2 regions of the Thermostichus sp. MS-CIW-41 genome follow, and region 1 is predicted to be linked to the other one. Evidence: riboswitches for the same ligand, from Rfam matches in the RefSeq annotation. Region 1 holds a riboswitch; the other holds the start of a gene.
What was found. Region 1 has a riboswitch for cobalamin ahead of ACVWXE_RS03010 (sirohydrochlorin chelatase). Riboswitches for the same ligand answer to the same signal wherever they lie in the genome.

Region 1 (12,049 bases):
GGGCAGCAGCTTGATTTTGCAGCTGTCTAAGGCGGGCTTCCTGGCGGGTCAACTCTTCATACTCTCGCTGCAGGTTTTTTTCCTGAGGCAGCAGGGCTTCTTCCAAAGCACTGCAGGCAGACTGGGCATAGTCGATATCCATCTCGATGTCAAACCGCTCCTCTGGAGAGGCGCTGGCCAGCCGCTCTTGCAGCTCCCGCAGGGTTTGCCGGTTTTGCTCCAGTTCGGCCCGCTGCTGGCTGACCTGGGCCGCCCGCTGCTCGTAATCTCGGCGCAGTTGGCTGACCAAAGCCGCCAGCTCCTCGACCGAGATCGCCGGCTCCCCAGCCCTGCCGTTGCTGCTGCCATCGACGATAAAGTCGTACTCCTGCACCAGACGAGAGGCTTTCTGGTATAGGCTCTCTTGAGATTGCAGCTGCTGGAGAATCCTCTGCAGGTGCTCTTGATGGGCTCGCAGGGATCCCTGCCGAGTTTGCCACTCTGCTCGGCTTTGCTCCAGGGATTGTCGGGATCCCCACCAAGCGGTGTGGCGTTCTTGCCAAGCGCGGTAGTCCCGATCCAGCTCGTCTTGCCGGATCTGGGCCTGCTGACGTTCTGCTTCCAGTTGGGCAATCTGTTGATTCAAGTGCTCCTGCTGCTGCTGAATGTGGCTTTTCAAGCTCTGCAGAAGCGCCAAGGGATCCCCAGCCGGATGTAGAGTCTCCTGGAGCTGTTGCATCAAAGCCTGTAGCTGCGCTGCTTCTGCCTCCCCCAAGCGGCTGGAGCGAGCTTCTTGCAACTGGGCTTCCAACTCTTGCCGCTGCCGATTCAGAGCTTCCCGCTGTTCTCCGATCAGGCGCTGTTGTTCAGCTAAGTAAGCTTGCTGGGCTGCCAGTTCCTCTTTGAGGCTGTCCAGAAGTTTGCGATCTTCCTCCACACTCTTGTATTGCTCATACAGCCGCTGCACCTCTTCTTCTTGAGCTGCTAGCTCCATCTCGCGGCGTTTAAGCTCATGGGCCTGAAAGGTGAGGGACTGTTTCCAAACCTCGATCTCCTCCTCCTGGCTGCGGGCTCTGAGCTGAAGTTGGCTGAAGTTTTGCAGATAGGTCACCAGTTGGCGAGCGGCTTCGCTGATGCGGGCGACCTGACGGTTGCCGGAGATTTCCGCCAGCACCAATGACCCATCCTTGAAGCGCCCAGCCTCCTGGGCGATGCGGCCTTCCAAGGTAATGGATTCTTCGTTCACGGCCACCCAGGTATTGTCCTGCTGCTGCTTGGCCAGCAATTGCAGAGACGACTTGGCAAATCCAATCGGCTTGGATAGCTCTGCTAGGTACAGCACGCCTGAACTCCTCTAAAACAGCATGGACAGCACCAGCCCTGACCCCACCGAGCCACTGCCCCTGGCCGGGGAAAAATGGACGGCCGCCAGAACATGGCTCGCTGAGGCGCATAAAGACTACACCACCTTTCTAGACTCAACCATAGGGTAAAAAAAACGCCTTCGCCAGATGAGTTTTGGGGATGCCTGGGGTAGCTATTCAAACCGGTGGCGGAGCACTAAAGTAGTCTAGGGTGTGGTGTAGAGTTGTGTTCGGGGGTTGTATGGAGCTGCAAGGTGAGCCGCTTTCTATTCGTCGGCGTTCTCCTGCCCCGCCGGTGGTCGTAGCCTCTCAGGTGTACCAGACAACAGCGCCGGAAGCCAAACCGCGCCACATCTTGGAAGCGATCGTCTGGCATAAAGAGCAGGAGGTGGAGCGGCAACGGGAGCAGCTTCCCCTCAAGCAATTGCAACAGCAACTGGATCAAGCCCCGCCGGTGCGGGATTTTGTGGCGGCCCTCACCCAGTCGCCTCACCCTATCTCTGTGATTGCCGAGGTCAAAAAAGCCTCTCCCAGCCGCGGCGTTCTGCGGGATCCCTTTGACCCGGTAGCCATTGCCCAGAGCTATGAAGCCGGTGGGGCCAGTTGTCTCTCGGTGCTGACGGATGGGCGGTTTTTTCAGGGCAGCGGCGAGTATCTGCGCCAGATCCGTCAGGCAGTAGGGATCCCCATCCTCTGCAAGGAGTTCATCCTCTACCCCTACCAAATCCTCTGGGCCCGCAGCCTGGGGGCAGATGCGGTGCTGCTGATTGCCGCCATTCTCTCGGATGCGGACTTGGGCTATTTTCTCAAGCTGGTTCGGCAATTGGGCATGGCAGCTCTGCTGGAGGTGCACACTTCCCAAGAGTTGCAGCGGGTGTTGCGTTTGCCCCAACTGCAAGACTCCAGGGGGCAGGTGCTCATTGGCATCAACAATCGCGATCTGAGAACCTTTGCGGTGGACTTAAACACAACGCGCAACCTGTTGGCCGCCCACTCGGAGCTCCTTGGCGATCTGCCTGTGGTCAGCGAGTCCGGCATCCATACCCCCGCCGATCTGCAGCAGTTGCGGGCCTGGGGGGTGCGCTCTGTGCTGGTGGGGGAAGCGCTGGTGACCCAGCCGGATCCCGGCCAAGCTGTGCGCCACCTGTTGTCATCTCAGTGAATGAAAACCATTTATCAATGGATCTCTGCGAGAACAATTGATCTCTAAGGATTGCTTGGATCGATGAAACGTATTCCTGTGCCGGCTCATATCCACTACGAATTTCTGCTGCGGGTGTTGGAGCGGCAAACCTTTCCGGCAGTAGAGGAACAGGATTTTGGCAACCGAGGCCGCACGCAAGAGCTGATCAACTCCCTGCGCAAAGCCCTCACCCAACAGGTGCAACTGGAGGAAGAGTGGCGACAGCGGGGCTATCAGGTGGACTACCGCTGGAATATGGACGAGCCTCAGCCTCCCTCTTGACCTTCCAGCCCACTGTAAGGTTTAGCATCCTTTCAGTGGCATTGGGGGGGTTTTCCAAGATGCAGGTTGTTTTGACGGTGCCCAAGCTGGCCTGTGGGGCCTGTATAGACACCATTGCGCAAGCGGTGCGGCAACTGGATCCCCAGGCGCAGGTGGAAGGGGATCCCAAAACCAAACAGGTGCGGATTACTTCTGGGCGGTCTGTGGGCGATTTGCGGCAGGCCCTCACCCAGGTGGGATATCCCCCGGCCTAGTCAATTTTGGGCCGGGAACGGTCGGGCGTCTGTTTTGAATTTCTGTACAGATGGCTGCCTTCGCCCTGCCCAGGGTGGAGAGTAGCTGTCGTTTCATCAACAAGGTGTTGCCATGTCTGCCCATAAAGGGTCATCGGGTGCACTATCGGCCTCTGCGCCTTCTCCTGAGGGCACCTGGCAGTTGGCCTTACAAGGGATGAGCTGTGCCTCCTGCGCCCGCAGCATCGAACAGGCCCTCGCTCAGGTGCAGGGAGTATCCTCCGGATCCGTGAATTTTGCCAGTGAGCAGGCCACCGTCAAAGGGGATCCCCGGCTGGTGGATCCGCAGGCGTTGATTCGGGCGGTGGAGCGGGTGGGGTATCGGGCGCGCCTTATCCAGGAGGATTGGCAGCTGGACGATCTGTCGGATCCAGAGCGGATCGCCCAACGGGCCGCAGAACGGGAACTGAAGCTCAAGGTGGCGATAGGGGTGGGCATCAGCACGGTGCTGGTGATCGGATCCCTGCCGATGATGCTGGGGATGGACATCCCGGGCTTTCCCATGTGGCTGCACAATCCTGGGTTGCAGTTGCTGCTGACGGCTCCGGTGCAGTTTTGGGTGGGCAGGCATTTTTACCGGGGAGCCTGGGATGCTTGGCAACGGCGTTCAGCGGATATGAACACGCTGGTGGCCTTGGGGACGAGCGCGGCTTTTTTCTATTCTGTTTTCCCAACGGTTTTCCCCGACTATTTTCACCGGCAAGGACTGCACCCGGATGTCTATTATGAGGTGTCGGCGGTGGTCACCACCCTGATTCTGGTGGGTAAGTGGATGGAGCAACGGGCCAAAAGGCAAACCTCTGAGGCCATTCGCAAGCTGATCGGGCTGCAACCGAAAACGGCGAGGGTAATCCGCCAGGGGGTGGAGCAGGATGTCCCCATTCGGGAGGTGCAGGTGGGGGATTGGATCCGGGTGCGCCCCGGCGAGAAGGTGCCGGTGGATGGGGTAATCCTAGAGGGATCCTCCACCCTCGACGAGTCCATGGTGACCGGCGAGAGCCTGCCTGTTGTCAAATCGGCGGGGGATGAGGTGATTGGGGCAACGCTGAATCAGACGGGCAGCTTTGTGATGGAAGCGCGGCGGGTGGGCAAAGACACAGTTCTGGCCCAGATCGTGCGCTTGGTGCAGGAAGCTCAGGGATCCAAAGCTCCGATTCAACAGTTGGCGGATCGGGTCACCTCCTGGTTTGTGCCGGCAGTGATCGGGGTGGCAGTTCTAACTTTTGTGCTCTGGTGGGTGCTGGCGGACAACCTGACGCTGGCCTTGGTGAACACGATTGGGGTGCTGATCATCGCCTGCCCTTGTGCGCTGGGGTTGGCAACCCCCACCTCGATCCTGGTGGCCACGGGACGAGGGGCGGAATTGGGGATCCTGGTGAAAAGTGCCGACAGCCTGGAATTGGCCCACCACTTGCGCACGGTGGTCTTGGACAAAACTGGCACCCTGACTGAAGGTCGCCCTACCGTCACCGATATTTGGGCTAATGGCTCCTCTCCCCTGGCGGTGTTGCGCCTGGCAGCGGCGGTGGAGCGGCACTCGGAACACCCTTTGGCCCAGGCGGTGGTGCAGAAAGCCGAAGCGGAAAAAATTGCCATCCCTCCTGCCCAGCATTTTCAGGCAAGGGTAGGCAGTGGGGCAGAAGCTTGGGTGGAAGATCAGTGGATTCGCATCGGTCGGCTGAGCTGGCTACAGGAGATGGGGATCCCCTGGGATCCCTCTTGGTCAGAGCGGGTTCAGAATTGGGAAAGCCAGGGCAAAACGGTGATCGGCGTAGCCCAATCCCAGAGCCTGGTGGGGCTGTTGGCCATTGCCGATCCGCTCAAACCCACCTCTCCTGAGGCAGTGCAACAGCTGCAACAGATGGGTCTAGAGGTGATCCTGCTAACCGGGGATAACCCCACCACAGCCCAAGCGGTTGCTCGGCAAGCAGGCATTCAGCGGGTAATTGCCCAAGTCCGTCCGGATCAGAAGGCCGCTTACATTCGCAGCTTCAGACAACCTCGACACCGGGTGGCGATGGTGGGAGATGGCATTAACGATGCTCCGGCTCTGGCAGAAGCCGATGTGGGGATCGCCATCGGTACGGGTACGGATGTGGCGATGGCCGCCAGCGATATTACCCTCATGTCGGGGGATCTGCGGGGAGTCGCCACAGCCATTCAACTCAGCCGGGCCACCCTCAACAACATCCGCCAGAACCTCTTCTTCGCCTTTATCTACAATACGCTGGGGATCCCGATTGCCGCTGGGGCGCTCTATCCCTTTACAGGCTGGTTGCTCAACCCTATGCTGGCGGGGGCAGCCATGGCCCTGAGTTCCATTTCGGTGGTCGCCAATGCCCTGCGCCTGCGACACTTTCAGCCCCCCAGACCAGCGGGCCGGCGTTAGGCCCTCTCCCAGGGGCAAGGGGGATTAGCGCGGCAACAGTTTTGCTGCCCTTTGAGCATGAGTCTGCCGTACCGCTCATGCCTCAGGGCTATCTTCTGGCAGACAAGAACATCCCCCCCGGGAGCTTGGTGAATGGCAAGAGGCAAGCTAACCTAAAAAGCTCAGGCAGACTGGGGAAAGCGCGGTGCAAGTCCGCCACTGTGACGCAACTGTGATGGGATCCCTCCCTCAGCCAGAACACCCACCTGCCGTTGTCCTGTACCCCTTGCGATTCACAAGGAACGGAGTTTTTTGTGTTGAATACCCTCAGTGTTTCCCCTCCGCTTGCGGTTGGGCAGTCTCCTGTTGTCCCCCTGCCCCTGTTGCTCATCGGCCACGGATCCCGCGACCCCCAAGGGCAGCAAGCCTTTCTGGAGCTAGCCCAGGCTTACCAATCCCTCACTCCCCATCGACCGGTGATCCCTTGCTTTCTGGAGCTGACCCAGCCAACCATTGCCCAGGGGGTAGAGCAGTGCTTGGCCCAAGGGTGGCAGGAGATCGTGGCCCTGCCGCTGTTGCTGTTTGGGGCCCGCCACAACAAGTTCGATGTGACGATGGAACTGGATCGCCTGCAGGCCCTCTATCCCCAGTTGCGCATTCGTTACGGTGGGCCGCTGGGGATCCGCATCGAGATCCTGCAACTGCTGCGAGACCGATTGGCTGCTCTGATAGCTGCCCAACCGCGGCGGATCCCAGAGGCAGAAACCGTGCTCCTATTTGTGGGTCGCGGCTCCAGCGATCCTGAGGCCAATGCCGAAGCCTGTAAACTGGCTCGGCTGCTTTGGGAAGGATCCGGGTTTGCCGCTGTGGAGACCTGCTTTATCGGCATTACCCATCCCCGCCTGCCTGTGGGGTTGGAGCGGGCCTCGTCCTGGCAGCCGCGTCGGGTGATCGTGCTGCCCTACTTTCTGTTTACGGGGGTGTTGGTGAAAAAAATCGAGGCGGCAGTGGAACAACAACGACAACGACAGTCGGAAATCGACTGGCTGATGCTGCCGGAATTGGGCCTTGTGGATACGGTGCTGCACAGCCTGCAGCAACTGGAGCAGGAAGCCCTGCAGGGCCAAACCTCGATGAACTGCCACCTGTGCAAGTTTCGCCTGGCCGTGAGCGCAGAGGTTGGAGCTGGATCCAGCCATCACCACCCTCACGAGCCTCATGACCACCATCACGGGCACGGATCCCATCACCATCCTCATTCCCACCCTCACCACGACCACGGCCACACCCACGCAGCGGCTGGGGATCCCTGGGCCCAATTAGAGGGCTACCACCAACGGGCATGGCAGGTGCCCTAAGAGGGAAACAGAGGCTGCTGGCGGGATAAACTGAGTGCAGACAGGCAATTTTTGAACCTGGTTTTCCCGCTCTAGCGGTTGTGATGACGAAAAAACGATGATGCTCTCCCGCTCCTCTTGGGTTTCAGGTGCCGCTGCCGCGGGGAGCGGGATCTTTGTTTTCGCCCTGGTGGTGGGGCTGCTGGATCAGATCCTGCCCACCCTGCCCAAGGTTTCCCTCTCCCTGGCCGGGATCCCTGGGATCCTGGCTGGAATTGGGTCTGCCTATGGGGTTTGGCAGGTGGTTCAGATGGGTCTGCAGTCGGGCTCCTGGACTGATTTTCGGGCCTCGCTGGTAGCGGCTCTGTCTCCCTTTGATCCCGCCGATTATGGCGGCAACCCTCGGCAACCCGAGGAGGATTCTCTCCCTTTGCAGTCGGTTGACGAGGATCCTCAAACCCAGATCCGCGATCGACAAATTCTTGATCAAGCTGAGCAGCAGACGGAAACTGAAACCGAAGTAAGCGAACACACTCAAGTAAGACTGCAGGGCGAGCAGCACCAGGATCAAGCTTCGCAGGCCAAGGCCCAACAGTTGCAGCCCCTACAAGAATTGTCATCACCTTCTTCCCCAAGCCCTGAGTCGGCAAAACCCACACCAGAGCCAGAGCTCAACCAAAAACTTCGCCAACTCCAGATGCAGGTCGCCACTCTGAAAATAGAACTGGAACTCCAAGAAATCCAACTGCAGCAGTTGGAGGTGAGGCGGACTCGGCTTCAGCAGCAGAAGCAGAAACTCAAGCACGTTCTGCGTCGCACGGCGTCCGAAAATCAAAGGCTGCGCTTCTTACAGGAGCAAAAAGCCCGGCAACTGGAGCAAACTCAGCAAGAGCTGCAAGCTTTGCGGGAGTCCTACCGCGCCTTGCAAGTTCTCCAGGAAATAGGCTTCACCCTAACCCAAAACCTATCTCACAAAATAGCCGAAACGGAACCCTCTAAGCCCTCCGGCTAGCCGAAGTCTCAACTCACCCGTTTCAGGACAAATACACTCCCCTCGCTGCCCCGGCCCATCCGCAAATCTTCATCTAAATAGGTGATATCCAGCCAGCCCGTTGGCTCGCGGCGGCGGATATCGATTTGAATAGCCGGGATCCGCTCCGGAGCCCGCTCGAGCAAATAGAGAAAACTCTCGATCTCGTAGCTCATCAAAGCTTGGGATCCGAACACCAATCGCTCGAAAATCACCCTCACCCGACGCTCCGATTCGGGGTAAAAGCGTGCCGATACCGCCAAGATTCCCCGTGGCACCCAAGCCCCCAGCCAGCCGGATCCCTGGATCTCCGCCACGTTGAAGACCCGTCCAGCCTTGGCCCGAATACACTGGTAGATCTCGCCGGTGGTCAAAAAAGGCAACTGTGCCAGCCGCAGCAGAGCTGTGCTCGTGGTAAATAGGGTGAGCCAGTTCCCCTCCAACCCTTCAGGAGCCGATGTTGGCTTGGGGGTGGGGTTGAGCGCTTCTAGGACGGCAATTTGAGACAAAATCTGGGCTTTTTGGTCAGGGGAAACTTTCCGGCCCCGGTCGGTCGCCTCCAGTAGGTGCAGCAGAGCGGATTTTTGCTGAGCCAGGGCCTCAGACATGGGCACACTCCGAAGGCACTGACCCTATTTTAGAGAACGCGGGATCCCTCTGCCCTTAACCGTCTTCTCCCACCAGTTTCAGGTTCAGATCTGCCACCTGCTCATACCCTAGCCCGGCCCGCACCACCAGCGGCTCGGATCCGGTCAAATCGATTACCGTAGAGACCTTGGCCCGGCGGGGGGCATCGTCATCCAGCACCAGATCCACCTGTTTTTCCAACTGCCGCATTTCCTCAGCCGCAAAGATCCCACCCTCATCCCAGGGATCGCTCTCCCATTCCCAGGTTTGCCCAAAACTTAAGCCCAGGGATCCGACGGGATCCCCCCCCAGCTTGGCAGAGGTCGAGACAATTGGATTGCCCAACTCTTCCAGCAAAGCCTGACAAATGGCAGAATCGGGCACCCGGATGCCGGTGGTTTTCCGCTTGGGATCCATCACCAACTTGGGCACCAGCTTGGTTGCTGGCAACAGAAACGTAAACGGGCCGGGGATCAGCCGCCGCATCAGTCGATAGGCTGAATCGGTTACCTGGGCATAGTGGGCAATGCGTGAGAGAGAAGGGCACAAAAAGGTAAGAGGCTTGTCGTTGGAGAGCTGCTTGATGCGGCGTACCCGCTCCACTGCTTGTTTATGGGTCGCGTCGCAGCCAATGGCGTAAACCGTATCGGTGGGGTAGAGCATCACCGCCCCCTCCCGCAAAGCCGCTGCGATCCGCCGGATGGAACGGGTCTGGGGCTGTTGAGGATGCAGCTTAAAGTACTCGGCCATCGGGCAGGTGGAAAGAGGTCAAGACTCGGAGCAGCTCCCCCCCAAAGGGTTTTCCACAAGAGGGCGGGGGGTCGGTGGCACCGACGCGGGCGGGGATCCCTGAGATTCGGGCCAGTCCTTCAGTTGTTGCATCAGGGCTTGGATGTGCAGACGGGGCAGATAGGGCCAGTCGCCCGCTTCTTCCAAATCTTGAAGCACCCGATACAGAGCTTGACGGGTATTGGGCAAAGACTCCCGAAAGGCACCTTCCAGGATCGCGCGGTGCAACTCCTCCAGCAGCCGCAGGAGCATCAGCAGCTCCACACACGCTCCCGCCCTCGCCTGAGCCGCCTGTTCAACAGCCAACATAATCTGACGCAAATCCGGTGGCAGATCCTCCGCCGAGATATACATAGCCACTCGTCTCTGGGTTCTGGGAAGGCAGGGGCTTTCCCATTCTAAGATTCTTCTGCCCTAGGACTGGATGGATTTTGCCCCCACAAGATCCAACTCCGCAGACTGTTGGGATCCCCGACCCAGGCACTGCCACACCCGCTGCAAGAGGGCATCCAGCCCCTGCTTGGCAATTGCAGAAATGGCCACTACGGAAGTGCCGGCAGCGGCAGACAGCCTCTGGGTGCGCTCGGCAACCTGCTGGGGATCCAGAACATCGATCTTGTTCAAAACCAGGATTTGTGGCTTATCGATTAACCCGTGGCCGTAGGCGCGCAGCTCCTGCTGAATGATCTGGTAATCCTTGACGGGATCTGCCGCCGTGCCATCCACCAAATGAATCAGTACCCTGGTACGCTCCACATGGCGCAAAAACTCATGGCCCAGCCCCACCCCCAAGTGCGCCCCCTCGATCAGCCCCGGGATATCGGCAAACACCACCCCATCTCCCGATGGATGGGGCACCACCCCCAAATTGGGCTGCAACGTGGTGAAGGGGTAGTCAGCAATCTTGGGCCGGGCAGAGGAGACCACCGAAATCAGAGTGGACTTGCCCGCATTGGGCAGGCCGACAATGCCCACCTCGGCAATCAACTTCAGCTCCAGGCGCAGGCGCACCCGTTCTCCCGCTTCGCCCTTGGTAAATTGGCGGGGGGCGCGATTGTGGTTGCTCAAAAAATGGGCATTGCCTAAGCCGCCTTTGCCCCCACGGGCTACCAGCAATTGATCCCCCTTGCCCACCAGATCGCCCAACAATTCCCCAGTCTCCGCATTGAACACCACAGTACCGCAGGGCACCCGCACCAGCCGATCCGCACCACTGGCCCCGCTGCGATGGTTGGGCCCCCCTTTGGCCCCGTGTTCCGCCTTGATCACCGGTTGAAAGCGAAAATCCAACAGAGTTTGCAGGCCGGGATCGGCCACCAAGATCACCGAGCCGCCCCGCCCGCCATTGCCGCCGGATGGCCCCCCAGCCGGCACATACTTTTCACGGCGGAAGGCAACGATGCCATCTCCGCCATTCCCCCCTTGCACTTCAATTTCGGCTTGGTCGATAAAGTGCAATTGCTCTTCTCCCAAATCTTCTATCTTCCAGCTTGGCAAGATCCCCGGAAAACTTGCCACAAAAGACGCTCCTCTAAGCTACGATGGTATTTCCCAGCCACATCCCCCACAGGTGGGAAAGTGGGAGAGTGAATGCACTCTCATCTGGGATTCTGCTAAACTCAACTGGCCTTCTACCCTTTATCCCGCGCAACTGATCAGTTACTGCACCCCTATGAGTCGATTCACTGCTGCCGATGTAGGTTTTACCACTGAAGACTTTGCCGCCCTTCTGGATAAGTACGACTATCACTTCAGCCCTGGCGAAATTGTGGCGGGTACAGTATTCTCGGTGGAGCCACGCGGTGCTTTGATCGATATTGGGGCCAAAACGGCTGCCTTTCTGCCGCTCCAGGAGATGTCGATTAGCCGCCTGGAAGACCCGCACGAGATGCTGCAGCCGGGAGAAACCCGCGAGTTTTTTATCCTCACCGAAGAAAACGAAGAGGGACAGCTGACCCTCTCCATCCGCCGCATCGAGTACATGCGGGCCTGGGAACGGGTACGGCAGCTCCAGAAAGAAGATGCCACCGTTCGCTCAACCATTTTTGCTACCAACCGAGGTGGAGCCCTGGTGCGGATTGAGGGGCTGCGGGGCTTTATCCCCGGATCCCACATCAGCACCCGCAAGCCAAAAGAAGAGCTGGTGGGCGAAGAGCTGCCCCTGAAGTTTTTAGAGGTGGACGAAGACCGCAACCGCTTGGTGTTGAGCCATCGCCGCGCCTTGGTGGAGCGGAAGATGAACAAGCTGGAAGTGGGCGAGGTGGTGGTCGGCACGGTGCGGGGCATCAAGCCCTATGGTGCCTTTATCGATATTGGCGGCGTCTCCGGCCTGCTGCACATTTCCGAGATCTCCCACGATCATGTTGACACGCCCCACAGCGTTTTCAACGTCAACGACGAAGTGAAGGTGATGATCATCGATCTAGATGCGGAGCGGGGGCGGATCTCGCTGTCCACCAAGCAACTGGAGCCCAATCCCGGCGACATGATTCGGGATCCCAAGCTGGTTTACGAGAAGGCTGAGGAAATGGCAGCCAAGTACCGTGAGCAACTGCTGGCCGCTAAGCAAGGACAAGCGGCAGAGGCTCCACCGGAAGTGGTGGAAGAGGAGCTGGAATACGCGGCGACGGCTGTGGAATGAGGGCAAGCTTGGCGCCATCTCTGCCTGCGATGAGACTGAGGTTAGGAGCCTTCAGCTCCGTTGGCGTGGGTGGCTCGTGGGAGCGGGGCAGCCCAGGCTCCTAGGGAGACGGGTACTGCTGCTGTGGCGAAGTAGGCCGACGGCGCTCACGCAGGG
Region 2 (12,049 bases), on a different contig from region 1:
GGATAGCGTGGGGGAAGGGGATAGATGGGCGACCCGTTGGGACAAGCCGGCAGCAGACACCATCGGTTGGGAAGCTCTTTGGTTTATTTTAAGGTTCTCAAGCAGGGCCAATCTAGATAGCTAGGCTACTGCGGTCAACAGGCGGGTACCATCCACCAACAGCAGTTTGTTGCCCTCTCGCTCTGCCAACAGATCCCAAAACTCGCCCGCCACAGCTCCGGGCAAGAACCCTTCCAAGCGCAATTGCAGAGGAGCAAATTGCTTGGTTCCCTGGGGCTTGCGCCGCACGGTCACCTCAACAAAGCCATCGTGGGGCTCGACAATGCCGCGGATGTTAAAGCCTTCCTCTGTGTCCTCAGGGGCAGGCAAAAACGGTTCTTCTTCCCACTCTGGGTCTTGCTCCTCTTCCGGCAGGGCCAGGATGCGGATGATGCTCAAGCCCAAAGCCCCCCCTGAACGCGGCTGCGGCTGCACGTAGTACCAGTAGGTATGGCCGCTCTTGATGCAGTGCTCGAAGGGGCCGAGAAGCTCGGCGCGTCCGGGGGTAGCCGGATATTCTGCTCCGTCAGAGGCAACCAAGGTTGCCTGCGCATAAGTCTTGGGGATCGATTTCAGGGATCCCTTAATCAGGCCCAAAGCGCGGAACTGGTAGGGGTGGGCGGGAGGAGGCAATGGGTTCATGGCGGCCAGATCTTGGAAAGCCAGGGAAGTAGAGTCCATCATCTTATCCTATGGCGATCCTCAGATTGGAATATCCAGGGCTTTCCTCAGCATCGCCTCCAGCTCATCGCCCTGCCGACTTGCGCACCGCGATCAAGCTGCTGGTGGTGCCCAGAAAAACCCCCATCCCCAACAACATCGACGGCAAGAGCCAAAACTCCAGTTGGCTGCGATCTGCCTGCATCACCTTGAGGAAGGGCAAGGCAATCAACTGCTCCAGCAGCTCCTGCAGCAACTGCTGGGATCCCAAGATCAATCCCCAAGCTCCCACTGCGCTGATCACCCCAAACAGGCACCCTTGCAAAATAAAGGGCAAGTAAATCCAGGCTGCCGTCGCCCCCACCAATTGCATCACCTCGATCTCCCGCCGCCGCGCCATGACGATGAGGCGAATGGTGGTGGTGATGACCGCCACCGCTGTCAGGGCCAACACGCCGGTAATGGTCAGGGATCCCAGCCGTAGCATGTCCTGGAGCTGGGCCAGTTGCTCCACAATGCGGTCGCCGTAGTAGACCTCATCCACCCCTTCCAGTTGGCGAATCCGCTCCGCCACTTCCCCCAAGGCTTCGGTGGAATCCGCCTTAACCCGCAGAGCATCCACCAAGGGGTTCTCCCCCAACTGGGTTTCCATGGCCGCCTCGTCTTGGATCCCCATTTCCAGCAAAAGGTTGCGCCAAGCCTGGTCTTTGGTGATGACCTTCACCTCGGCCACATGAGGCAGTTGGGCGACCTGAGGTTGCAGCTCCACCCCCTGCCGTTCCGGCTCCAGGTAGACGGAGATCTCCAGTTGTCCTCCCAGCGACTGCACCGTGGCATCCACGCCCCAGGACAGCTCAACGCCGATCCCCACCAAGAACAGCAACACCAGCAGGGTGCTCACAGCGGCCCAGTTCAGCCAACCCCCCCGCCGCAACCCCAAAAAAGTCTCCTGTAGGAGATAGCGGATTTTATTGAGAAATCGGGAGAGAGATTGCATGCTGTTCTCCATCCAACAATCAATGGGCTCAGACCCTTGCCCCCTGGAGCTCAACAGAGCCTGTGGAGAGCAAAGTAGGGATCCCGGCAGGCCCTCAGCGCAGATCATACAGGCGCCCTCCCTCCATGCGCACCACCCGGTGGCCGGCCCGCTCCACCAGATAGGGGTCATGGCTGGTCATGATGACGTAGCGGCTGCAGAGCCGTTCCAGGAGAAAGCGATCATGACTGATGACCAAAAGCCCCATCTGATGTGCCCGCCCATAGGCCAAGACAGCTTGCCAGATCAGGGCTTGGGTATTGGCGTCGAGCATGGCTGTCATCTCATCTGCAATCAAATAGCGAGTTTGTGGGTTGAGAACCCGGGCGATGACAACCCGCTGCAATTCTCCCCCGCTTAGCTCATGGGGATAGCGGTTGAGCCAACTGGGGGAAATGCCTAAGGTGTGGAGAACCTCTGGCTGGGGAGGAGGCCCTTCCCGCAAGACCTGAGCTATGCGCCAGTGGGGGTTAACGGCCTGCTCTGGATGTTGAAAGACAAGCTGCACTGGACAGTACCCTCGCCGAGGCAAAGGCTGCCCTGTCACACTCACCCGACCTTGGCTGGGGGTAAGGTAGCCCGCCAGCAACTTGGCCAGAGTAGTTTTGCCAAAACCAGAGGGAGCCATCAGCCCTACGACTTCCCCAAGTTCTACTTGAGAGCAATGCAGGGGGGGAGGATGCTTAGAGGATTCCGATGACTTCCTGCAAGACCGCTGGGTGAAAGGTGAGGTCTGGTAGCTCCAAAGGCTGCTGGCTTGGTGATGATTGAAGCACTCTACTCCCGTCTCTGAACTCCGTGATACGATGTAGCTCAGCTATCGGTTCTGACGGGGATCAGCCGCCAGAGGAAACGGGGAAAGAGCAGTGAGAATCTGCCGCTGTCCCGCAGCTGTGATCCGGTTTAGGAGAAGTCCTGCAGCAAATCTCTAGAGTCATTCGCTGCCGATCCAGGTCTTGTCCCCCAAAACCGTGTCAGTCAGAATGCCCGCCGATGGTTTTTCTAAACTTCACAACATCTGCGAGGTACAGATGGTAACTGTCTTGGCTTTAGCTCGTTTCTGCTTTCGTTATCCTGAGCATTTTCCCGGCGTTGCTCCCACAAGCTTTCGGTACTCCTCAGCAGTAGAAATAAGTCCAAGAACCCAAGCAAGACTCTGAGCCAGTTGGCCGGGAGAGAGTAAATTTTGGGTGCTGTTGCACCAAGATCTATCAAGATCTACAGCCCGCCTACGCGAAGGAAAGAGTGAGATGTCAGGCTTCCTGACTTCAATTGGTGGCTGGCAAGTAGCCACTGCGATCGCTGGCTGCGTTGAGTATCTTTTTTGCGCAAAAGGCAGTGTTTTGTTGGGGTTCCAGAGGCAAGAGAGGAACAGCCGGTTTCTTCCTTGGCGGGCGGGATCCCAGTTGAGGGCGAATTGAACGCAGGAAAATTAGAAAACTCAGTATTTGGGATGGCACACAACATGACTGCACAAACCATGACATTGGGGTATGCCCGCATGGGCAAGCGCCGCGAGCTCAAAAAAGCTTTGGAAGGCTTTTGGAGTGGTGCCCTAGGGTCAGAGGCTCTGCTGGCTACCTTTTGGGATTTGGAGACTCAAGCCTGGCAGACTCAGCTACAAGCTGGGATTGATCACATTGCGGTAGGGGATCAGACTCTCTACGACCATGTACTGGACTGGGCCACCTGGCTGGGGCTGATCCCCTCTCGGTTCCGAGGTCTGTCGGGTTTAGACCGCTACTTTGCCATGGCGCGGGGGCGGGAGGGCCTGCCGGCTTTGGAAATGACCAAGTGGTTTGACACCAACTACCACTACTTGGTACCCGAAATTGAGCCGGAAGCCGATCCCAGTCCTAACTTTGGGGATTTTTTGGAAAGAGTTCGGCGGGCCCAAGGGATCCTAGGGGAGCGCACCAGCCCCGTTGTCCTCAGTCCAGTGACTTTGCTCTGCCTTAGCCAGCGATCTGGGGATCTGCGGGCGGACTTGGAAAAGCTCCTTCCTCTGTACCGGGATCTCCTCCAGGAGTTAAAACAGCTGGGGATCCCAGAAGTCCAGATTCACGATCCCATTTTGGTTACCAGCCAGGGAAGTGGCCTGCGGGAAGCTGTGGAAATGAGCTACCGCCAGTTGGCAACCGCCGGGATCCCTGTCCACTTGGTCACCTACTTCGATGACCTGGGGGAGACTTACCCCTGGGTGGTGCAACTGCCGGTGGCCGGCATTAGCCTTGACTTTACCCGTGGCCACACCCTGGATCTGGTAAGAACCTATGGCTTTCCGGCTGACCAGATCCTAGGTGCTGGCGTAGTGGACGCTCGGAATGTCTGGAAGGTTCAGCCTGAGACCGTCTTGGCCAGCCTGCGGGAGCTGCAGGGGGTAGCTCCCAACCTACGGGTGCAGCCTTCCGCTTCGTTGCAATTTGTGCCCCACGACGCTGCTCTGGAAGCCCAGTTGCCGGAACCCCTCAGAAATGTCCTCAGCTTTGCCGAACAGAAGCTGGCCGAAGTAGCTCTCCTGGCGCGAGCCCTCAACGGCGAAGACACTGCTGCCCAGCAGGCGGAAATCCAGCAGCAGTGGCAGAGCTTTGCGCAGTTTAGCCCCCCCAACCCCCAAGTGCGCCAGGCTTTGGCCAACCTCAAGCTCCAGGACTTCGAGCGATTCCTGCCCTACGAGCAGCGCCTAAGTCGGCAGGTTCAGCTACCACCTTTGCCCACCACCACCATTGGCTCCTTCCCCCAAACTCCAGAGGTGCGGCAGTGGCGAGCTAAGTACAAAAGAGGGGAGGTTTCGCAGGCGGAGTACGAAGCAGCCATTGACGCTGAGATTGCCAAGTGCATCCGCATTCAAGAAGAGATTGGCCTGGATGTGTTGGTGCATGGGGAATTTGAGCGCACCGACATGGTGGAGTACTTTGCCCAGAAGCTGGAAGGCTTTGCCTTCACTGAACACGGCTGGGTGCAGAGTTACGGCAGCCGCTGCGTGCGCCCTCCCATTCTCTACGGCGACGTGGTTCGCCCCCAACCCATGACAGTGCGGGAATTCCAAGTAGCCCAGTCCCACACCCAAAAGCCGGTGAAAGGCATGCTCACGGGGCCAGTGACTATGCTCAACTGGTCCTTTCCCCGTGTTGATATTCCCCGGCGGGAGCAGGCTTTGCAGATTGCCCTGGCCTTGAGAGCCGAAGTGGCAGATCTGGAAGCGGCTGGAGCGGTGATGGTGCAAGTGGATGAGCCGGCACTGCGGGAGGGGCTACCTCTGAAAAAAGAACGCTGGCCAGAATACCTCAGCTGGGCAGTGGATGCCTTTCGCCTAGCTACCGGCGGGGCCAAGCCGGAAACCCAGATTCACACCCACATGTGCTACTCAGAGTTTGGGGACATCATCGAGCACATTGAGCGGCTGGATGCCGACGTGCTTTCCATTGAAAACAGCCGCAGCAACAACAAAACCCTGCTGCAAATTGCCCAGGCTGGGTATCGTCACCAGGTGGGCAACGGCGTTTACGATGTCCACAGCCCTGCGGTGCCGAGCGTTGAGCAAATCCTGCAGCAGCTGCGCACAGGACTGGCCCACTTGCCTGTGGAGCAAACTTGGGTTAATCCCGATTGTGGCCTCAAGACCCGCCGCTGGGAGGAGGTGATCCCCGCACTGAAAAATATGGTGGCTGCCGCTCATCAGCTAGGGGAGGAGCTTCTGGAAACCCAACCTGAGGGTCTGCGCGAGTAAGGCCCACGACCCGCTGATGTAACTGGTCGGGCTGGCTTGACAAGTCGCCGCGGGCGGTGCCGCTGTTGTGCTGATGCGGCTGGCTTAGGGCCTACGGTCTGCTGATGCAACCGGCAAAGCTGCTCTCCGGGATCTCAAAAAGCTTGTGAAGAGCAAAATAGGGATCCCGGCAGCCCTCAGCGCAGATCATACAGGCGCCCTCCCTCCATGCGCACCACCCGGTGGCCGGCCCGCTCCACCAGATAGGGGTCATGGCTGGTCATGATGACGGTCACCCCAAAGGAATTGAGCCGCTCCAAAATCTGGAGAACCAAGAGGGAGTTTTCCGGATCTAGGTTTCCTGTTGGCTCGTCCGCCAGCAGCAGCACCGGCATGTTGACAATGGCCCGGGCCAGGCTAAGGCGCTGCTGTTCCCCCCCCGAAAGCTCATGGGGAAAGTGATCTCGCTTTTCGGTCAGCCCCACCATCTTTAGGGTCGGCCCGATGCGACGGCGGATTTCTGCGGGGGACAGCCCTTGGGCGCGCAGCACGAAGGCCACATTTTCTGCCAGGGTGCGGTTGGCCAGAAGGCGATAATCTTGGAAAACCACCCCCAAGCGCCGCCGCAACATGGCCAGCGGACGCGGTGGGATGCGGTAGGGTCGCCGCCGCCCTTCAGAAGAAAAGAGACAGACTTGATCGACGATGACCGTGCCCTCGGTGGCCTGTTCCGCCCCGTAGAGCAGTCGCAAAAGAGTGGACTTGCCTGCTCCGGAGACCCCCGTTACGAACACGAACTCGCCGCGGCGCACCTCCAAGTTCACATCCTGAAAAATCAAGTTGCCGTTGGGAAAGACTTTGCTCACGCCCCGCAAGGACACCATGCTGGCCGGGGTTTCCAGGGATCCGGATTGAGTGCTGCCGTAAAAGCCCAGGGTGGCCTCTGGATTGGCCGGGGCAGGGAGATGAGGAGTCGGAGCCGTACCGGCCCAACGGTACAAGCGAGGAGGATAGCCGATGTGCTGACCGATCACCATAGTAAGCGCCTAGACAGAGGAGGGAGAGAGCGCCGGCAGACTAGGGGCGCAAACGAGAAGAGGGATCCCACAGCACCCGCCAGACAAACTTGGGCAAAGCCAACATGCGTCGCCAGCGCCAGGGTTCCTGATAGAGACGATACAACCATTCCAGGTGATGGTCACGCCACCAACGGGGCGCTCGCCGTTTTTGGCCGGCCCAAATGTCAAAGCTGCCCCCCACCCCCATCCAGATAGCCTGGGGCAAAAGGGGACGCCACTTCTGGATCCACAGCTCCTGCCGCGGGGATCCCAGCCCCACCCACACCAGTTGCGGTCGAAATTCCTGGAGAGCTTGCAGAAGCTCTTTTTCTTCGTTGCCAGAAAAGTAGCCGTGGTAGCCCCAGAGGGCCAAAGCAGGACACTGGGCTTGCCAATGTCGAACCGCCGCCCGGTTGACTTCCGGCCTTCCCCCCACCAGGGCCAAGCGCCACCCCCGTTCTGCCGCCAACGGGATCAGGGTTTCTGCCAGCTCGATCCCCGGCACCCGCTGGACGCGGATCCCCTGCCGCCGCAGGGCCCACACCACCCCGATGCCATCGGGGATCACCAGCTCTGCTGCCTGCAGCACCTGGGCAAAGGCCAGATCCCGCTGCGCCTGCATGATCATTTCCGGGTTGCAGGTGACCACTTGAGCGCCCTGCCCCTCCCGGATACGCGCCTCAATCCACGTGGTGTAGCTTTGTAGGCTGGCCTCCGGCAGAGCAAGGTGCAGGTTCACGCCCAGAATCGCATGGATGGATAACGACACTACCGACCGAATGCTGGCCCCCACTGGAGCCGTTGGACACGCTTTTAAGATAGCCCGGACCTTCTCCCAGAGGGAGAGGGGAGTTCGAGGAGGCATTTCATGGCTATTTGACCACGAAAATCTCTTCCCTCAGGCATCCGCGGCGGCATCCACGGCGTATTCCCATCAGACCAGGCCGAGAGGGAATTGCCCGACCAAGAGCAAGTCCCTGAAGGTTGGTTGCCATCTTTCGAGACAGGAGACTTGAGATGAAGACTGCAAAGACTCCCTTCGCTCTGCCTCACTTGGCCGCCGAATGGGATCCCAGCCCTGCAACTTCCCGCCGCAGCTTGTTGTTGGCTGGTTTGCTGGCGGGTGTAGGTGGAGCAATTGGATTGCGCACCCTGCCCGGTGCCGCCCAGTCCAACACTGCCGACATCGCCATCCTCAACGCGGCCATTGACTTGGAACAGCAGGCAATCTGGGCCTACAAAACCGCTGCCGGCAAGTTGAGCAATACTGAGGTGGGCAAGATCGTGTTGGAAGTGGCCACCAAGAACCTGAAGGATCACGAACAGCACCGGGATCTGCTGGCGGGTGCCGTGCGGCAACTGGGAGGGATCCCCTCTCGGGCGCGGGATAGCTACGACCTTTCCACCTACATCGACAACAAAGAAGGCAATCTCGATTCCGATGCCAACATCGCCAAGCTGGCCCTGGCTCTGGAGTTCGATGCGGCCCTAGCCTACAACGATGCCTTTGTCCAGCTTTCCAACAAAGACCTGGTGGCTGCTGCCAGCACCATTGGCCCCAACGAAGTTGCCCATGCCACCGCAATCCGGGCCGTGTTCCACAGCCTTGACCCCAGCATTCTGGTGGTGCCTGCCCCCTTTGTCAGCGCCGAGACTCGGGAGCGCTGGATCCTGAAGGTGTAGAGCTGTTGGTAACCCCTGCCGGCGATGAGGCGATGATCTGCAAAGCCTTCCAACGTCCTCTGTAGGACTTGGGGCTTGGAGATCCAAGTGCTCTGCACTGCTGTCGCAATCGCCTTCTTCTGAGCGCCTCAGCCTTTGTTCTCTTCCTAAACCTGTGTGGAGAAAGTCCTATGCCGATGACGCGGCGGCTGCTGTTGCTGAGTGGACTGGGATCCCTGCTCAATGTGGGGGCTATCTTGGCTGTGGATCGGTGGCGACAAGCCAGCTCTGTTGCGGGGCGAGATCCTGTCGAGGCAACGGCGGCAGCAGAGGTGATCATTCGCGGGTTTCAATACCTGCCCTCGGAGGTTACCCTCAAGCGGGGGGGCAAGGTGACCTTCACCAACCTGGATTCCACCCCCCACACGGCTACTCCTGTGGAGGGAGCGCAGTTTCAAGGGACGGGACGGCTAAGTCGCAACGAGAGCAAAGCGGTGGTGTTCGAAGTAGCTGGGATCCAGGACTATTTCTGCGATATCCACCCCAGCATGGTGGGCCGCATTGTCGTCGTCGATTAGGTGAAGGCCATGCAAATGGAACCCCTGGGATCCCCTCTTCCCTTCTGGAACATTTGTCGGCGGGTGTACCTGGTTTGGGCCGTCCTTTTGGGGATTGGGTTTGCTGCCACCCAGTTTCACCAAGAGGCCAACATCAACTGGCTGTGGTTGGTGATTTCCCTGGTTGGCTTGGGCTACATGGTGCGGCAGACCAGGCTGCCGGAGTTTCGAACAGCCGGACTGGCCCATCTCTACTTTGTGGGCTTGGTGTGGACGCTGGTGATCGCCCAGGGCATGATCCTCTCGGTGCTGCCCTTTGTCGGACGTACCCCTTTGGCAGCCTTGGGCCAGTATTTGGGGGTGTTCTGGCTGTGGCAAATGGGGCTGGGCCACTGGCTCAACGGCTTGGTGGATCCGCCGCGTCTCCCCTACTGGATCACCGGTGGGATCCAGATCCTGGGCGGAGTTGCCTGCCTGCTGTGGGGGCTGGAGTGGCAGTTTGCGGTGGCAGGGGGAATCGGGGCTTTGGCCATGCTTTTCTTGATCCCATTGCATTGATTTCACTTCGGGGCCTCACCCAGGCGCACTCGCCAAACTCCACCTCCCACGGCCACTTCATCCCCAGGGCGCAGCTTGCGTCCCCGCCGGGTTTCCACCTCACCATTCACCCGCACTTGCCCCGCTTGGATGAGCTGCTTGGCCTGCCCGCCGGTGGGAACAACCCCCGCCAGCTTGAGGAACTGATCCAGCTTGATTACAGGATCCGCCGCCGGCTGGGGATCCCTTTGAGAAGTCTTCGCCATCACTTCACCCAAACGGTTTTGACATTAACAAATTCCAGGATCCCTTCCCGGCTCAGTTCCCGTCCATACCCTGAGCGTTTGATGCCGCCGAAGGGAAGGCGCGGGTCGGACTTGACCATGCCATTGATGAACACGGATCCCGCCTCCAGCTCCTCCAGCAGGCGCTCTTGTTCCTCTGGATCGGTTGTCCAGGCGCTGGCGCCCAGGCCAAAGGGGGTGCCGTTGGCCAGCTCGATGGCTGCCGACACATCCGGCACGGTGAACAACAGCGCCACCGGCCCGAACACCTCCTGGTGGGCCACCGGATGATCGAGGGGGATGTCGCTCAGGATTGTGGGCGGATAAAAATTCCCTCCCAAGGGGGAGCCGCCGATATGGACTTTGGCCCCTGCCTGCACCAAAGCCTGCACCTGTCCATCCACCTCTTGCAGGATGCTGGCGGTGGCCAGAGGCCCCACGTCCGTTTGCGGATCCAGGGGATCCCCCACCTTGAGCTGGCGAAATCGCTCCGTCATGGCCGCCGTGAAGGGTTCGGCGATAGCCCTGTGTAGGATAAATCGCTTGGCGGCAATGCAGGATTGGCCGTTGTTGATCAGACGTGCCGCAACCGCTGTGGCCACTGCTGCCTCCAGATCGGCGCTGGGCAGAACGATGAAGGGATCGCTCCCCCCCAGTTCCAAGACCGTTTTTTTCAGATGTTGACCGGCCAAACGGGCCAGGCTGGAGCCGGCGGCTTCGCTCCCGGTGAGGGCGGCCCCCCGCACCCGTTCATCCGCCACCACCTCTGCCACCTGGGCTGCTGTGATCAGCAGGGTTTGAAAGACCCCTGGCGGAAATCCCGCCTCCTGAAAGATCCGTTCCAGGGTCAAAGCCGATTGGGGCACATTGGAGGCATGTTTGAGCAGGAGGGTGTTGCCCGCCATCAGGGTCGGGGCCGCACAGCGAAACACCTGCCAAAAGGGAAAATTCCAGGGCATCACTGCCAAAATCACTCCCAGCGGCTGGTAGCGGATCCCGCTGCGGCTGGCAAAGTGCTCCGCACCGGTGGCATTCGCGTAAGCGTTGCGTAGCAATATGGAGCACTCGGCCAAGAACCCTTCTGCCTCCTCGGCATAGTAGCGACAAACCCAAGCGGATTTTTCCACTTCCGCAACGGCAGAGGCCAAGGTTTTGCCCATCTCCAGGCTGATTAGGCGGCCAAACTCCGCTTTGCGCTCCTCCAGGATCCCTGCCACCCGCTTCAGCCAGGCGGATCGCTGAGCAAACGGGATCCGACGATAGCTCTGGAACCGCTCGTGGGCTTGGGCAATACAGCTCTGGATCTGCCCAGCGTCGAAAACGGGGTAGCGAGCCAATTCCTCTCCGGTGGTGGGGTTGATGCTGACCAGGTGCCCCTTCGCGTAAGCGTTGCGTAGCAATATCGTTTTCCCTCAACGCCTGTTTCTCCACTCTGGCATTTGTGCTCTGCCTGGAATAGTGCTCCGCACTGCTACTGCGTTCGCGTAAGCGTTGCGTAGCAATATGGAAAGATTTGCGGAGTGGGGGACTCAGGGTTGCGGGCTGCCGGTGGTGTCTGTTCGGGATGGCGGGGCGGATCCAGGAGCAGACCAGAACTCATAGGCTGCTTGCGACAGGCTGGCGATCAGCCCTTCGGCTCTGGGATCGTTGGGGGTTTCTCGCTTCACCCACACCGCCGCCACATAGCGCCGCCCGTTGGGTAAATCCAGGATCCCGGCATCCCCCACCACGGAGCTCAAGGTTCCCGTTTTGTGGGCAATGCGCACCTCTTGACCCAAGTTGGGCCGGAAATAGGAGGGCCGTTGGGTGCGCCAGAGAATGTCCAGAAAACGGTCGCGGCTGCGGCGGCTGAGCATGCGCCCCTGTTCCACCTGGCTGAGCAGCCAAACCATGTCGCGCGGGCTGCTGGTGTTGGTGCCCTCCAGATCCGGTAGCCACCATGAAATTTGCGTGTGTTGTAGCCCCCACTGCCGAAATTTTTGGTTGAGAGCCTCCTGTCCACCCAGGCGATCGATGATCAGATTGGTGGCGAAGTTGTCGCTGAGGGTGCTCATCAGAGTGGCCGCTTCCAAAGCAGAAACCTGGGATCCGAGGGGTCGGGTTTGCAACACACCAGCTCCCCCTCCCTTGAGATCTTCCCGCAGAGTGAGCTGTTCATCCAGCCGCACCTGTCCGGTTTCCACAGCCTGGAAAAAAGCCAAGAGAATGGGGATCTTGATCACGCTGGCGGCAGGAAAAGCCTGATCCGGCCTAACCCCAGCAAAGGCGCCAGTTTCCACCTCCCAGAACAGAGCCCCTGCCGTCAAGCCCGGTTGGTCGGCCAAAGCGGCCAAGCGCTCCTGCAAAGCCGGGATCGCTTCTCCCCGCAGAATGTCACTTGGCAATGCCGGCGGGGGAGGATCCCCAAGCTGCGTCGTGGCCTGTTCTATCCGGCCAGCGGTGGTCGATTGCAGCAGTTGCGAGAGGCCCGCCATCGTCAGGCCCAGGATGAGACTTAAGCTCAGTCC

Region 2: linked by a shared signal. The riboswitch ahead of metE (5-methyltetrahydropteroyltriglutamate--homocysteine S-methyltransferase) and the one ahead of ACVWXE_RS03010 (sirohydrochlorin chelatase) in region 1 are both predicted to bind cobalamin.

The regions. Positions count from the first base shown of each region.
Region 1 is NZ_JBSSBO010000006.1:5,705-17,753, forward strand. It holds gene hmpF (pilus motility taxis protein HmpF) at 1-1,321, opposite strand, end outside; gene trpC (indole-3-glycerol phosphate synthase TrpC) at 1,585-2,505, shown strand; gene ACVWXE_RS02995 (DUF5340 domain-containing protein) at 2,569-2,808, shown strand; gene ACVWXE_RS03000 (copper chaperone) at 2,868-3,062, shown strand; gene ACVWXE_RS03005 (heavy metal translocating P-type ATPase) at 3,175-5,490, shown strand; cobalamin riboswitch at 5,618-5,753, shown strand; gene ACVWXE_RS03010 (sirohydrochlorin chelatase) at 5,784-6,827, shown strand; gene ACVWXE_RS03015 (hypothetical protein) at 6,925-7,818, shown strand; gene ACVWXE_RS03020 (PAP/fibrillin family protein) at 7,827-8,444, opposite strand; gene ACVWXE_RS03025 (L-threonylcarbamoyladenylate synthase) at 8,500-9,213, opposite strand; gene ACVWXE_RS03030 (hypothetical protein) at 9,232-9,606, opposite strand; gene obgE (GTPase ObgE) at 9,667-10,710, opposite strand; gene ACVWXE_RS03040 (30S ribosomal protein S1) at 10,925-11,893, shown strand.
Region 2 is NZ_JBSSBO010000014.1:22,839-34,887, forward strand. It holds gene ACVWXE_RS06190 (pyridoxal phosphate-dependent aminotransferase) at 1-63, opposite strand, end outside; gene ACVWXE_RS06195 (hypothetical protein) at 121-723, opposite strand; gene ACVWXE_RS06200 (cell division protein FtsX) at 785-1,696, opposite strand; partial or broken gene ACVWXE_RS06205 (ABC transporter ATP-binding protein) at 1,791-2,393, opposite strand; cobalamin riboswitch at 2,540-2,744, shown strand; gene metE (5-methyltetrahydropteroyltriglutamate--homocysteine S-methyltransferase) at 3,201-5,465, shown strand; gene ACVWXE_RS06215 (cell division ATP-binding protein FtsE) at 5,642-6,328, opposite strand; gene ACVWXE_RS06220 (WecB/TagA/CpsF family glycosyltransferase) at 6,522-7,241, opposite strand; gene ACVWXE_RS06225 (DUF4439 domain-containing protein) at 7,520-8,185, shown strand; gene ACVWXE_RS06230 (plastocyanin/azurin family copper-binding protein) at 8,356-8,742, shown strand; gene ACVWXE_RS06235 (hypothetical protein) at 8,752-9,279, shown strand; gene ACVWXE_RS06240 (RNA-binding S4 domain-containing protein) at 9,282-9,524, opposite strand; gene ACVWXE_RS06245 (NAD-dependent succinate-semialdehyde dehydrogenase) at 9,524-10,942, opposite strand; gene ACVWXE_RS06250 (serine hydrolase) at 11,072-12,049, opposite strand, start outside.